Regions from separate parts of the Hahella chejuensis KCTC 2396 genome, predicted to be linked through region 1. Evidence: predicted binding sites of a transcription regulator. Region 1 holds the regulator's gene; each other region holds the start of a gene.
What was found. The regulator FNR, encoded in region 1, switches genes on or off when oxygen is low (the NO sensors DNR and NnrR bind a similar motif). The targets are predictions, from matches to a motif close to TTGATNTANATCAA.

Region 1 (3,279 bases):
CAAAAATTATTGGGCGTGTATCCATGGATATGTTGACGGTGGATATCTCCCATATTCCAGAGGCTCGCATTGGGTCTGAAGTGGAGTTGTGGGGCGGGACTGTTTCCGCGGATGAGGTTGCAGGATATGCGTCAACAATCTCCTATACTTTATTTACGGGTATGACCTCGCGGGTTCCCAGAGTATATATTAATCGTTCGGAAGTAGTTTAAGGCGCTGCGTTGGCGGGGGCTCTCGAGGGAGGCTTTGGCGCGGCCTACGGGATGTAAGGCGGGGGAACCCCGATGCGCAGGGTTTGCTAAAATCCCGTCAAGCAGCCAATATTGTAAACATAATATCTTCAGGCGGCCCCGTATTCTGGGGGCTGCCAAAGGCCACGAGATGCATTTAAGGGGTACATGAGTGATTGTTTGTGTGACGGGAATCGATTCGCCATTAGGTAAGGCTATAGCTCAGCGTTTGCAGCAGAGCGGTATAGTGGTGGAGGGCGTCCCCTACGAACAGTTTCTGATGACCAATGATGCGATCGTGCGGGGAATGAAGTCGATGCCGTCAGCGGACTTTGTCGTTCATGCTGCGGAGATGAGCGATTTGTTCAAAGCGGAGCAGCACCCGGACCTGGCGTATCAGGTTAACGTGTCCGCTTGTGCGGCGGTTGCGGAGGTTGCGGACTTATGGAAGGCGCCGATTGTTCATCTTTCCAGTCATCTTGTTTTCGACGGCGTCAAAAAGAATCCTTATATTTCCGCCAACAAAGGGCGTCCTCTCTCTGTGTATGGGCGGACAAAGTTGCAGAGTGAGCAATGGCTTCAGGAAAACTATAGCAAGCATCTGATCTTGAGGGTTGGTTGGTTGCTGGAGGCGGGCGCTCAAGGCTGGTTGCAGACCATGCTTTCGGCATTGTCGTCAGGCAAGCGTCTTAACGCCAGTACCGATATGCAGCTGACCCCTGTTGCGGTGGATGATGTGGCGAGAGTGGTGGACGCTGTTATCAAACAGTTAAGCTGTAACATCTCCGTATGGGGTGTTTACCATTATGCTGGCGCTGAAGCGGTCACCCACTATGAATTGTTGAAGGCGATTGTGTTGCAGGCCTTTGGCCAGGAGGAAATGCTACAGGCTCTGATCGAGAAGAAGGGCGCTGATGTCTTGCCTGGAGTGGCGCTTCCCGCGAATGGGGCGTTGGGCTGCATCAAGCTGCGCAACACCTTTGGCGTCAAACAGCTTCCCTGGCGTCGCTACCTGCCTGCACTGATTGAGCAATGCCAGCAACGTGGGGGCGTGAAGCCCGCTGAAAACTGCTTGGAAGAGAGCCGTTAACGGCCGTTAACGGCGGACTCTTTTTGGTGTTCCAGACACTTAGTGTCGTGGCGGAGAACTTTCTGTAGCTCTTCCAATTGCAAAATCTGAACTTCCCTTCCTTGGACCTTAATAATGCCGTTGTTCTGGAAGCGGGTAATAACCCGACTCACAGTTTCGACCGCCAAACCTAAATAGTTGCCTATATCGCTGCGAGGCATGGGGAGCCTGAAGTTTGTGCCGGACAGGCGACGACGGCTGAAGCGAGTTGATAAGGACAATAGCAGCGAGGCTATGCGCTCTTCCGCAGAGTTTTTGCTCAGTAGCATAGTAAGCTGCCTGCTTTCCTGAATTTCTTTACTCATCAGCGAGAAAAAGTGGTGCTGCAGGCTGGGAATGTCTGAGGCTAAGTCTTCAAATTTTTCCAAAGGAATTTCGCACACGCTAGTGCGTTCGAGAGCGACGGCGGAGCAGGAGTATTTTTCCATGCTAACGCTGTCCAGCCCGATAATCTCACCTGGCAGGTAGAAGCCGGTTACCTGCTCCTCGCCTTCCTCAGATACGGTGAATGTTTTGATTGCGCCGCTACGAACGGCGAAGCAGGAGCGAAATGGCGTATGCTGCTCAAAGATATATTCACCGCGATTGAGCATTTTGCCCTGGCGAATGATTTCTTCCAGGCGATCAATGTCTTCAGCCCCGACCGCTATTGGAATGCAAAGTTTGCTCAAGTTACATTCATGGCAGCCCCTGTGTAAGCTAAAAGGAGAGGAGGTTGCTATATGCTTGCTTTCCATCGGTCGCCTCGTGGCTGAATGAGTGAAACTGCTTAAAGAGGCTTCTAGGATAGCCAATAGCCATTTAAAAGCAAATCCCCACAGCAGGAAATTTACAGGGAAAACCTACGCTCGCCGTTGTTTCTACATAGCTTTCACCTTTTGTTACAACTGTGTCTGAGTGTAACGAATTGCTCTTGCCGGGAGTCCTCCGTTGTCCAGGATTTTGTAGTAGTCATCCAGCTGGGTGGCGTTGCGCAACTGGTAGTGGGGCGTGTAAGAGAATGCGCCCAACCCGACGCCATGCAGACAACTGACGCCTTGGCTTATTAAGCCTGTCCAGGGTAGCGCGAAAAAGTCCTGGGTGATCGGAATAAACGATGCGGACTTAATGCGTCGCTTGAAATCTTTTAGCGCTGTTTCCAGGCTAGGTGTGCTGGTGAACTCTGGTTTATGGCTGGAAAGAAGGATGCCCTGCGGTCTTTCCGTCAGAATTTCCTCAAGATGCTGGGACAGTGCGGAGAATGTGATGGGTGACACTTTCAGACGCAGATAGACGGCTTTAAAGTCGAATGCCCTAATGGTTTGTAGCCAATCCTTAAGGTCCTCAATAGGACAGGACTGCGCATATTCACCGGGATCATTGATGCAGATGATGTTAAAGCCCAACCCTTTGATCAGGGCTAGCGCTTCCTCTGAGTCTGGACGAGCGTCCAACTCGATGACATGACGGGCATCGGCGCCGAAGTTCAGCTTGAACTCCCGCCCTAAATAGTACATGACCTGCGTTTGCGCTGCGGGAGTAAGCTGGCGCACCAGATCGCCGAACCAATGCAGGTACTTAACCTGGCAACCGGCAGGAAGGCTTTGCTTGAGTAGTCTCACTTCCTTTACGACATAGTCGATGTACTTCTGCAGATTTGCGCTCATGGATGGAAGTCGGCGGGTATAATTTTCCGCGCTTACGAGTGTGGTGAAGCAGGGCGCTTGAACGCTCAATGCGAACCCGCCTTCATAGTATCGAGCCAGAGAGCTGTTGCGATAGTCCGCATCATAGGCTCCCTCGTTTAAGGCGCTCCAGTTCTCGCTGGAGAACTCTTTGGGAGGGGAGTTGAGCAAATAAACCCAGCTATCATTACCCCCATTTTGTATCGCTTGTTCGACAACCTTTCCAACTGGCATATTGGGTCTCCAACCAGGTAAG
Region 2 (3,279 bases), 3.2 Mb from region 1:
AGGCGGCGATATCGCTGAGCGTCTGGATGCATTGTACGAATACATGGAACGTCGTTTGTTCGAAGCCAACCTGCAAAATGATGCGATGATTCTGGATGAAGTGGCGGGTTTGCTGAAACAGGTCAAGAACGGCTGGGACGGCATCCGTCAGGAAGCCTTGGAAAAAGGGCTGGTCTAGTCAGGTCTGAATAACCGCTTCCCGCAACCTTATGGGATCTCCGTCCGCCGAAATCGGACGGAGTTCCTGATCAAATGTTGAGTCGCCCTTCGTAAAGCATGCTTAGTTCCCCATCAAGCCTTCCATATGCGCTTCTACACTGGCGGACAAGGCGTTCAAGTTATATCCCCCTTCCAGAATAGAGACAATGCGCCCATTACTGTAAACCCGCGCTACATCCATCAGCAGGCGGGTGATCCAGCGGTAGTCTCTTTCTTCCAGTTCCAGATGCGCCAACGGATCTTTTTTATGGGCGTCGAAACCCGCTGAGATCAATATCAACTGCGGGCGGTGATCCTGCAGGCGGGCGAGCCAGTCCCGCTCGACGCTGCGGCGGAACTGTAACCCACGGGTATGGGCGTCCAACGGCGTGTTGATGATATTGGGGCGGTCCACCGCGTGATGGCTGAAAGGGTACAGTGGATATTCAAAACTGGAGCAGAACAGCACCCGGGGGTCGTCCTGAAAGATGTCTACCGTGCCGTTGCCCTGATGCACGTCGAAATCCACGATGGCGATGCGCTCCAGGCCGTGAAAGTCCATGGCGTGACGGGCGGCGATAGCGATATTGTTGAAAAAGCAGAAGCCCATGGACTTGCTGCGCTCCGCATGGTGGCCGGGTGGACGCACGGCGCAAAACGCAGTGTTCGCCTGACCGCTGAGCACCATATTCGCCGCTTCTACCGCAGAGCCCGCCGCCAGATAGGCGGCGCGCAGGCTGTGACGCATCAGGGCGGTGTCCGGATCGACCATAATGCGGCCTTTGTCCGGATTCAGATTTTCCAGTTGTTCAACGTAGCGGGAGGGATGCACCCGGATAATCTTGTCGCGGTCGGTTTCCTGCGGCTCGACCAAGTCCACTTCCTGCAGTATGCCGGCATGTTCCAGCCGGTCCATAATCGCCTGCAATCGCATGGGGCTTTCGGGATGCCCCTCGCCCATGTCGTGCAATGTACAGTCTTTATGATAGAAAAGGGCGGTTTTCATCTTTGTTTTCCTTTTAGAGGCTTTTAGTCTACTGCAAAGCCATAACCGCTTGAAACCGGTGATGGGGCGAATGTTATAGTCCGCGCCCTCGATTGAGGCGGGCGCGTCGAATTACGCCAAGTCAGTCAAAGCGGGGGATCTTGATATCTGTCAAAGTGGCCGGTATTGGTCTATGTATCTTAGATATCGGCGGCGTTTCCGCAGTCGCCGGGTCCGGAGCCTGTCAACGCAAATGGAGAATACAGATTGGGAACCCGACATTTAGAAGCGTTGTTCAACCCTAAGTCCATCGCCGTGATCGGCGCCTCAGAACGCTCCAATAACCTGGGCGGTATGGTGTTGCGCAATCTGATGTCCACGGATTATTCAGGCCGGTTGGTGGTGGTGAACGACAAGGGCTACCACGACGTACATGGCGTTCCCTGCGTGAAGCGCCCGCAACAGATGCCGTTTCGTCCGGATCTGGCGATTATCTGTACGCCGCCGGAGAGCGTGCCGCGCATTGTCCGGGTGCTGGGAAACGTCAAGGTTAAGACCGCGATGATCCTCACTGGCGGTCTGTCGCGCACTCATAGCCGCAGCGGTCGGCCGCTGATGTATTCCGTACAGGAAATCGCGTCTGAGTACGGCATCCGTATTTTGGGGCCGGAAACCATTGGCATGTTGTCCCCGGCCAGCAATCTGAACGCGACCTACATGCATATGGGAGTGCTGCCGGGCAAGATCGCCTATATCGGCCAGTCCGGGTCTCTCGCCAGCGCGGTGATCGACTGGGCGTTCACCCGGGGCATCGGCTTTTCGCACCTTACCACCCTGGGGGACGGTATTGATGTCGGGCTGGACGACCTGATTGATTACCTGGCCCAGGATCGCAGCACCAAAGCGATTTTGCTGCATATGGAGAATATTCATTCGCCCCGGCGTTTTATTTCCGCCGTGCGGGCGGTGTCACGGGGCAAGTTGGTGATCGCCGTGAAAAGCGGCCGCACTCCCGCATCGCAATGGCGGCCTGCGGAGCTGCCCTTGGGCGTGGTGGACGGAGATAAAATCTTCGATGCGGTATTCCGACGCGCCGGGGTGTTGCGGGTGAACGGCGCCGATGAAATGTTCGACGCCCTGGAGACCCTGACCCGGATGAAGCCCGTGCGGGGCGAACCCTTGCACATTATCAGCAACGGTTTGGGGCCAGGGGTGCTGGCGGTGGATCGGCTGGCTTCTTTAAATGGCGAGCTGGGTTCGTTGTCGCCGGAAACGGTGAGTGAACTGGGCAAGCATCTACCCCCGTATTGGACGCGCCGCAACCCCATTGATCTCAACTATGACGCCAATCCGGAACTGTACCGGCGTACGTTGGAGATTCTCGGGCGCGACCCGCATGTATCCAATGTGCTGGTGCTGTACGCACCGTCTCTGACCGAAGACAGCCTGCAGGTGGCGGATGCAGTGATAGAAGCAGGCAAACGCTCTCACCTGAATATTTTCACCTGCTGGTTGGGCCACAGCACGGTGTATGACGCCAGGGAAGCGTTTTTCCATAGTGGCGTGCCTACGTTCTCCACGCCGGACAAGGCGGTGAAGGCCTTCATGCACATGGTTAATCACCAGCGCAGCCAGCGGGTGCTGCGGGAAACACCGGAATCCTACACTGATCCGATAGTGGACCGTTCCCGTGCGCGCAAGACCATACAGAAGATATACGCATCAGGGCGACGTGTGTTGACCAATGCGGAGTCGCGGCAGATTCTCACCGACTACGGCATCAATATGCTGGATACGCGTTATTGCGAAACGGAAGAGCAAGTCGTGGAGGTGGCGCGGGAGTTTGGCGCGCCGGTGGATATCCGCATTCTGCACGAGCACAGTTGTATCCCTTTCAAAGACGAGAAGACCGGCCGCGGCCGCTACAAGGGCAGGGTGAAGGGGCTGGTGGAGGAAGCGTCTATTCGCGATTCCTGCCGTTATCTGTTGACGCATTACAGAGAACATTACCCAGACAGCGGTTTCCTCGGGTTTGCGGTGCAGCCGAGTTTTCAGACCGTCGGTGGGGTGGGGTTCAGTCTGGGGGTGACCCGCGA
Region 3 (3,279 bases), 910 kb from region 1:
TTGGCGCTTGATTTTTGATCTAAATCCTTCAATATGCACGCCATTTTTAGCACTAGGTAAACTTTAATGCAGTCGTTCAGAAAGATTTGTTTCTTACTTGTCACACTTACCGCATTCGGCGCAGGCCTGGCTCGCGCGGAAATATCGAGCATGGACCAGGCTCTGGACATCGCCGGTCAACAAAGAATGTTGAGCCAAAGAATTGTTAAAGCATATTTATTGATTGGTCAGGATATTCTTCCCGACAAATCCGCAATTCAATTACATGACAGTGTGGCGCAATTTGAATCTCAACTGACCGACCTGGAAGGCTATTTAAAAGCGGGTGAAATGGCGCGGGATTTGAAATCCGTACGTAAAGAGTGGGCCGCATTCCGTAAGCTGGCGACCGCCGCTCCCAACCAGGAAAATGCGGCGAAGTTGATCGAGCAAAGTGAAGAGCTTCTGAGTCTGACTCAGGGCGTCACCAGCAACCTGGAAAAACAAGTCGCCAGCACCAAAGGTCATTTGATCAATATTTCCAACGAACAAGGCATGTTGTCCCAGAAAATCGCCATGTACTACTCCGCTATGAGTTGGAATCTGGGCGTCGCCGATCTGGAAAACGATTTTAAAGCCGCCGTCAAAAAATACGACTCCGGCTTGAGCGAGCTGCGCAAAGCGGACGCCAACAGCGAAGAGATCAACAAAGCGCTGGATAAAGTTATTTCACAGTGGTCCTTCTCTCACTCTGGTTTCGAGAAAATGGACGGACAGGACTTCGTGCCTTTCGTTATCGCTATGACCACTGAAAGTATGTTGAAAAGCATGCGCAAGATTTCCGACATGTACGCAGGTCTGAAAAGCTGATCCGCAAGGATTGAACCCTTAAACCGAGTACCCGATTTATTCGTCTTCTTCGTTTAGTGCGGCGCAAGCCGCACTCTTTTTTTCCGCTTATTCAGCCTCTTTTTCCCTCTTGCAGTCAGCCGGCGCAGTTCGCCATACCTCCTCCCTTCCATCCTCCTCCGCAGAGTGACTCATTCTCCCTTTCCCCCCTGGTTCTGACAGTTTTCTCCCTCTTCCCAGAATCGCTCTTTGTCTATACCCCAAAATTTCCGGTTCATTTGGCGCCTAACTTGCGCCAGATCAGCGATGCGTTAACTACCTATCCAGTTATCACGCCGTAACCATCTGATATTTATGGAATTTAAATTAGACTGCACCAGATTGAATCACATGAGGTAAATGCATATGCGCCATATAAGGAACTTGAGTCTGCTTCTTTTCTCCCTGTTTGCACTATCCTGGAGCCACATTGCCACCGCAGACATTACCGACCTGGACGAAGCCATTAACAAGGCTGGGCGCCAACGTATGCTGAGTCAGCGAATCGTAAAGTCCTACCTGCTCATAGGTCAGGATATTCAGCCGGATAAGTCCTCAAGCCAGCTCACAGAAAGCGTCGCCTTATTTGAGCAGCAATTGGGAGAACTGGAGTCCTACACCAAGACGCCGCAAATATCTGGACAGCTAAAGTCCGTGCGCAAGGAGTGGAAGGAGTTCCGCAAGTTGGCGACGGAGAAACCTTCAAAAGACAAAGCCGTTGAACTGATCAGCGCTGGAGAGCGCGTTCTCGCTCTCAGCAACAAAGTCGTGCAGTCACTGGAGCAGCAGTCGGGGAATCCCAAAAATAAAATGATCAACCTCGCCGGACGTCAACGGATGTTGTCCCAGCGCATCGCGCTCTATTACTCCGCGCTGAGCTGGAATCTGGATCAGGCGGATCTGCAAAGAAGCTTCGCCCAGGCGGTCCAGGAATATGACGAGGCGTTACATGAGCTCCGTCAGGCGAAAATCAACAGCCAGGACATCAACGCCGCGTTGGACAAAGTGATTTCCCAGTGGAGCTTCTCCCGCTCCGGATTCCAATTGATGCAGGGCCAAAGTTTTGTACCTTTCATCATCGCCACCACCACAGAAGGCATGCTGAAGAATATGGAGACCATCACAGGTCTTTATGAAAGCCTGCAAAGCTGAATATCCGTCCATTCTCTGGCGCAGCTGAATGCTGCGCCTTCTCTGAACCGCTTTCTGATAGAACAGGTTTTCGATAGGATCACACATGAGCCTCCTTGATCCCGTCACGTCACGAACGTTTCGGCGCCAATGTGGACATCTATTTCTGCTGCGAAGTAATCCTGCCCCATGAAAAAATTCAGAAGACGCATCGCTTTCGCCTCAGGCGCACTGGTTCTTGCTCTCGCGGCAGTGTGGGGCGCAGGAGGGGCGTTATCCGCGTCCGTTAATCACCACATCGCTCCACCGCCGCCGGCGCTCAATGCGCAAACAGTGCAGTTTGACGGCGTCAGCGGCTGGTATGCGCCTGCCGCCGGCCAGCAATGCGCCCTGCTTTTACATGGCGTACGTTCTGACCGCACCAGCATGATCAAACGCGCCTTGTTCCTTCAGAAATCAGGATATTCCTCTTTGCTGATAGATCTTCAGGGCCACGGCGAAACACAGGGAGAGCAAATCACGTTTGGCTACCGGGAGTCCGACAACGTCAAGTCCGCCATCGCCTATTTACGCACGCAACGCCAATGCGCCAAGGTCGCAATCATTGGCGTCTCACTTGGCGGCGCTGCGAGTTTGTTGGGACAGTCCCCCGCATCTGCGGACGTTTATGTTCTGGAAGCCGTTTATCCGAACATCGAACAAGCCGTCAGTAATCGACTTTCGATGCGACTTGGCGCTCTGGGAGAATGGTTGACGCCATTATTGACCGCACAAATTCCTTTGCGATTGGGAGTCAGCCTGGATGAGCTGAGACCGGAATTCGCCATCAAACATATCACAGCCCCAGTCCTGATCATCACCGGAACGGAAGATCAGCACACCACCTTGACGGAGTCCCAGCATCTATTCGACAACGCTCCGGAACCCAAGTTTCTGTGGCTGGTAAAGGGCGCCCATCATCAGGATTTTCACGAGTACGCCCCGGAGGAATATGAAAGCCGGGTAACTCGCTTTCTTGAGCAAAGCCTGTATTAATCAGGCAGTCGAAGGGCGCGCTTTCCTATGAAGTAAAGGCTGTACCCGCCCTTGGCTATACATCTGCGCACTCAAGCAGTCTATTCCCTTTACCCGGTATCACAGCCTGACCAGATTAACTAATATTCATTGCACCCAGCGCCAATTGCTCAATAAACAACCGGAAAATTAATAAATACAGGAGTCATGGATATGATCAGATTCCCAGCAGGCATGTCAGCATGCGCACTCCTTTGCGCCAGCGCA

Region 2: a site for FNR is predicted at 1,345-1,358, ahead of HCH_RS21605 (histone deacetylase family protein). Genes of this name have one in related genera too.
Region 3: a site for FNR is predicted at 1,119-1,132, ahead of HCH_RS03780 (type IV pili methyl-accepting chemotaxis transducer N-terminal domain-containing protein). Genes of this name have one in related genera too.

The regions. Positions count from the first base shown of each region.
Region 1 is NC_007645.1:1,742,019-1,745,297, forward strand. It holds gene alr (alanine racemase) at 1-212, shown strand, start outside; gene HCH_RS07765 (SDR family oxidoreductase) at 415-1,320, shown strand; gene fnr (fumarate/nitrate reduction transcriptional regulator Fnr) at 1,317-2,096, opposite strand; gene HCH_RS07775 (coproporphyrinogen III oxidase) at 2,241-3,257, opposite strand.
Region 2 is NC_007645.1:4,954,401-4,957,679, reverse strand. It holds gene fliS (flagellar export chaperone FliS) at 1-178, shown strand, start outside; gene HCH_RS21605 (histone deacetylase family protein) at 281-1,204, opposite strand; gene HCH_RS21600 (bifunctional acetate--CoA ligase family protein/GNAT family N-acetyltransferase) at 1,451-3,279, shown strand, end outside.
Region 3 is NC_007645.1:829,283-832,561, reverse strand. It holds gene HCH_RS03785 (type IV pili methyl-accepting chemotaxis transducer N-terminal domain-containing protein) at 151-849, shown strand; gene HCH_RS03780 (type IV pili methyl-accepting chemotaxis transducer N-terminal domain-containing protein) at 1,234-2,019, shown strand; gene HCH_RS03775 (alpha/beta hydrolase) at 2,188-3,033, shown strand; gene HCH_RS03770 (hypothetical protein) at 3,226-3,279, shown strand, end outside.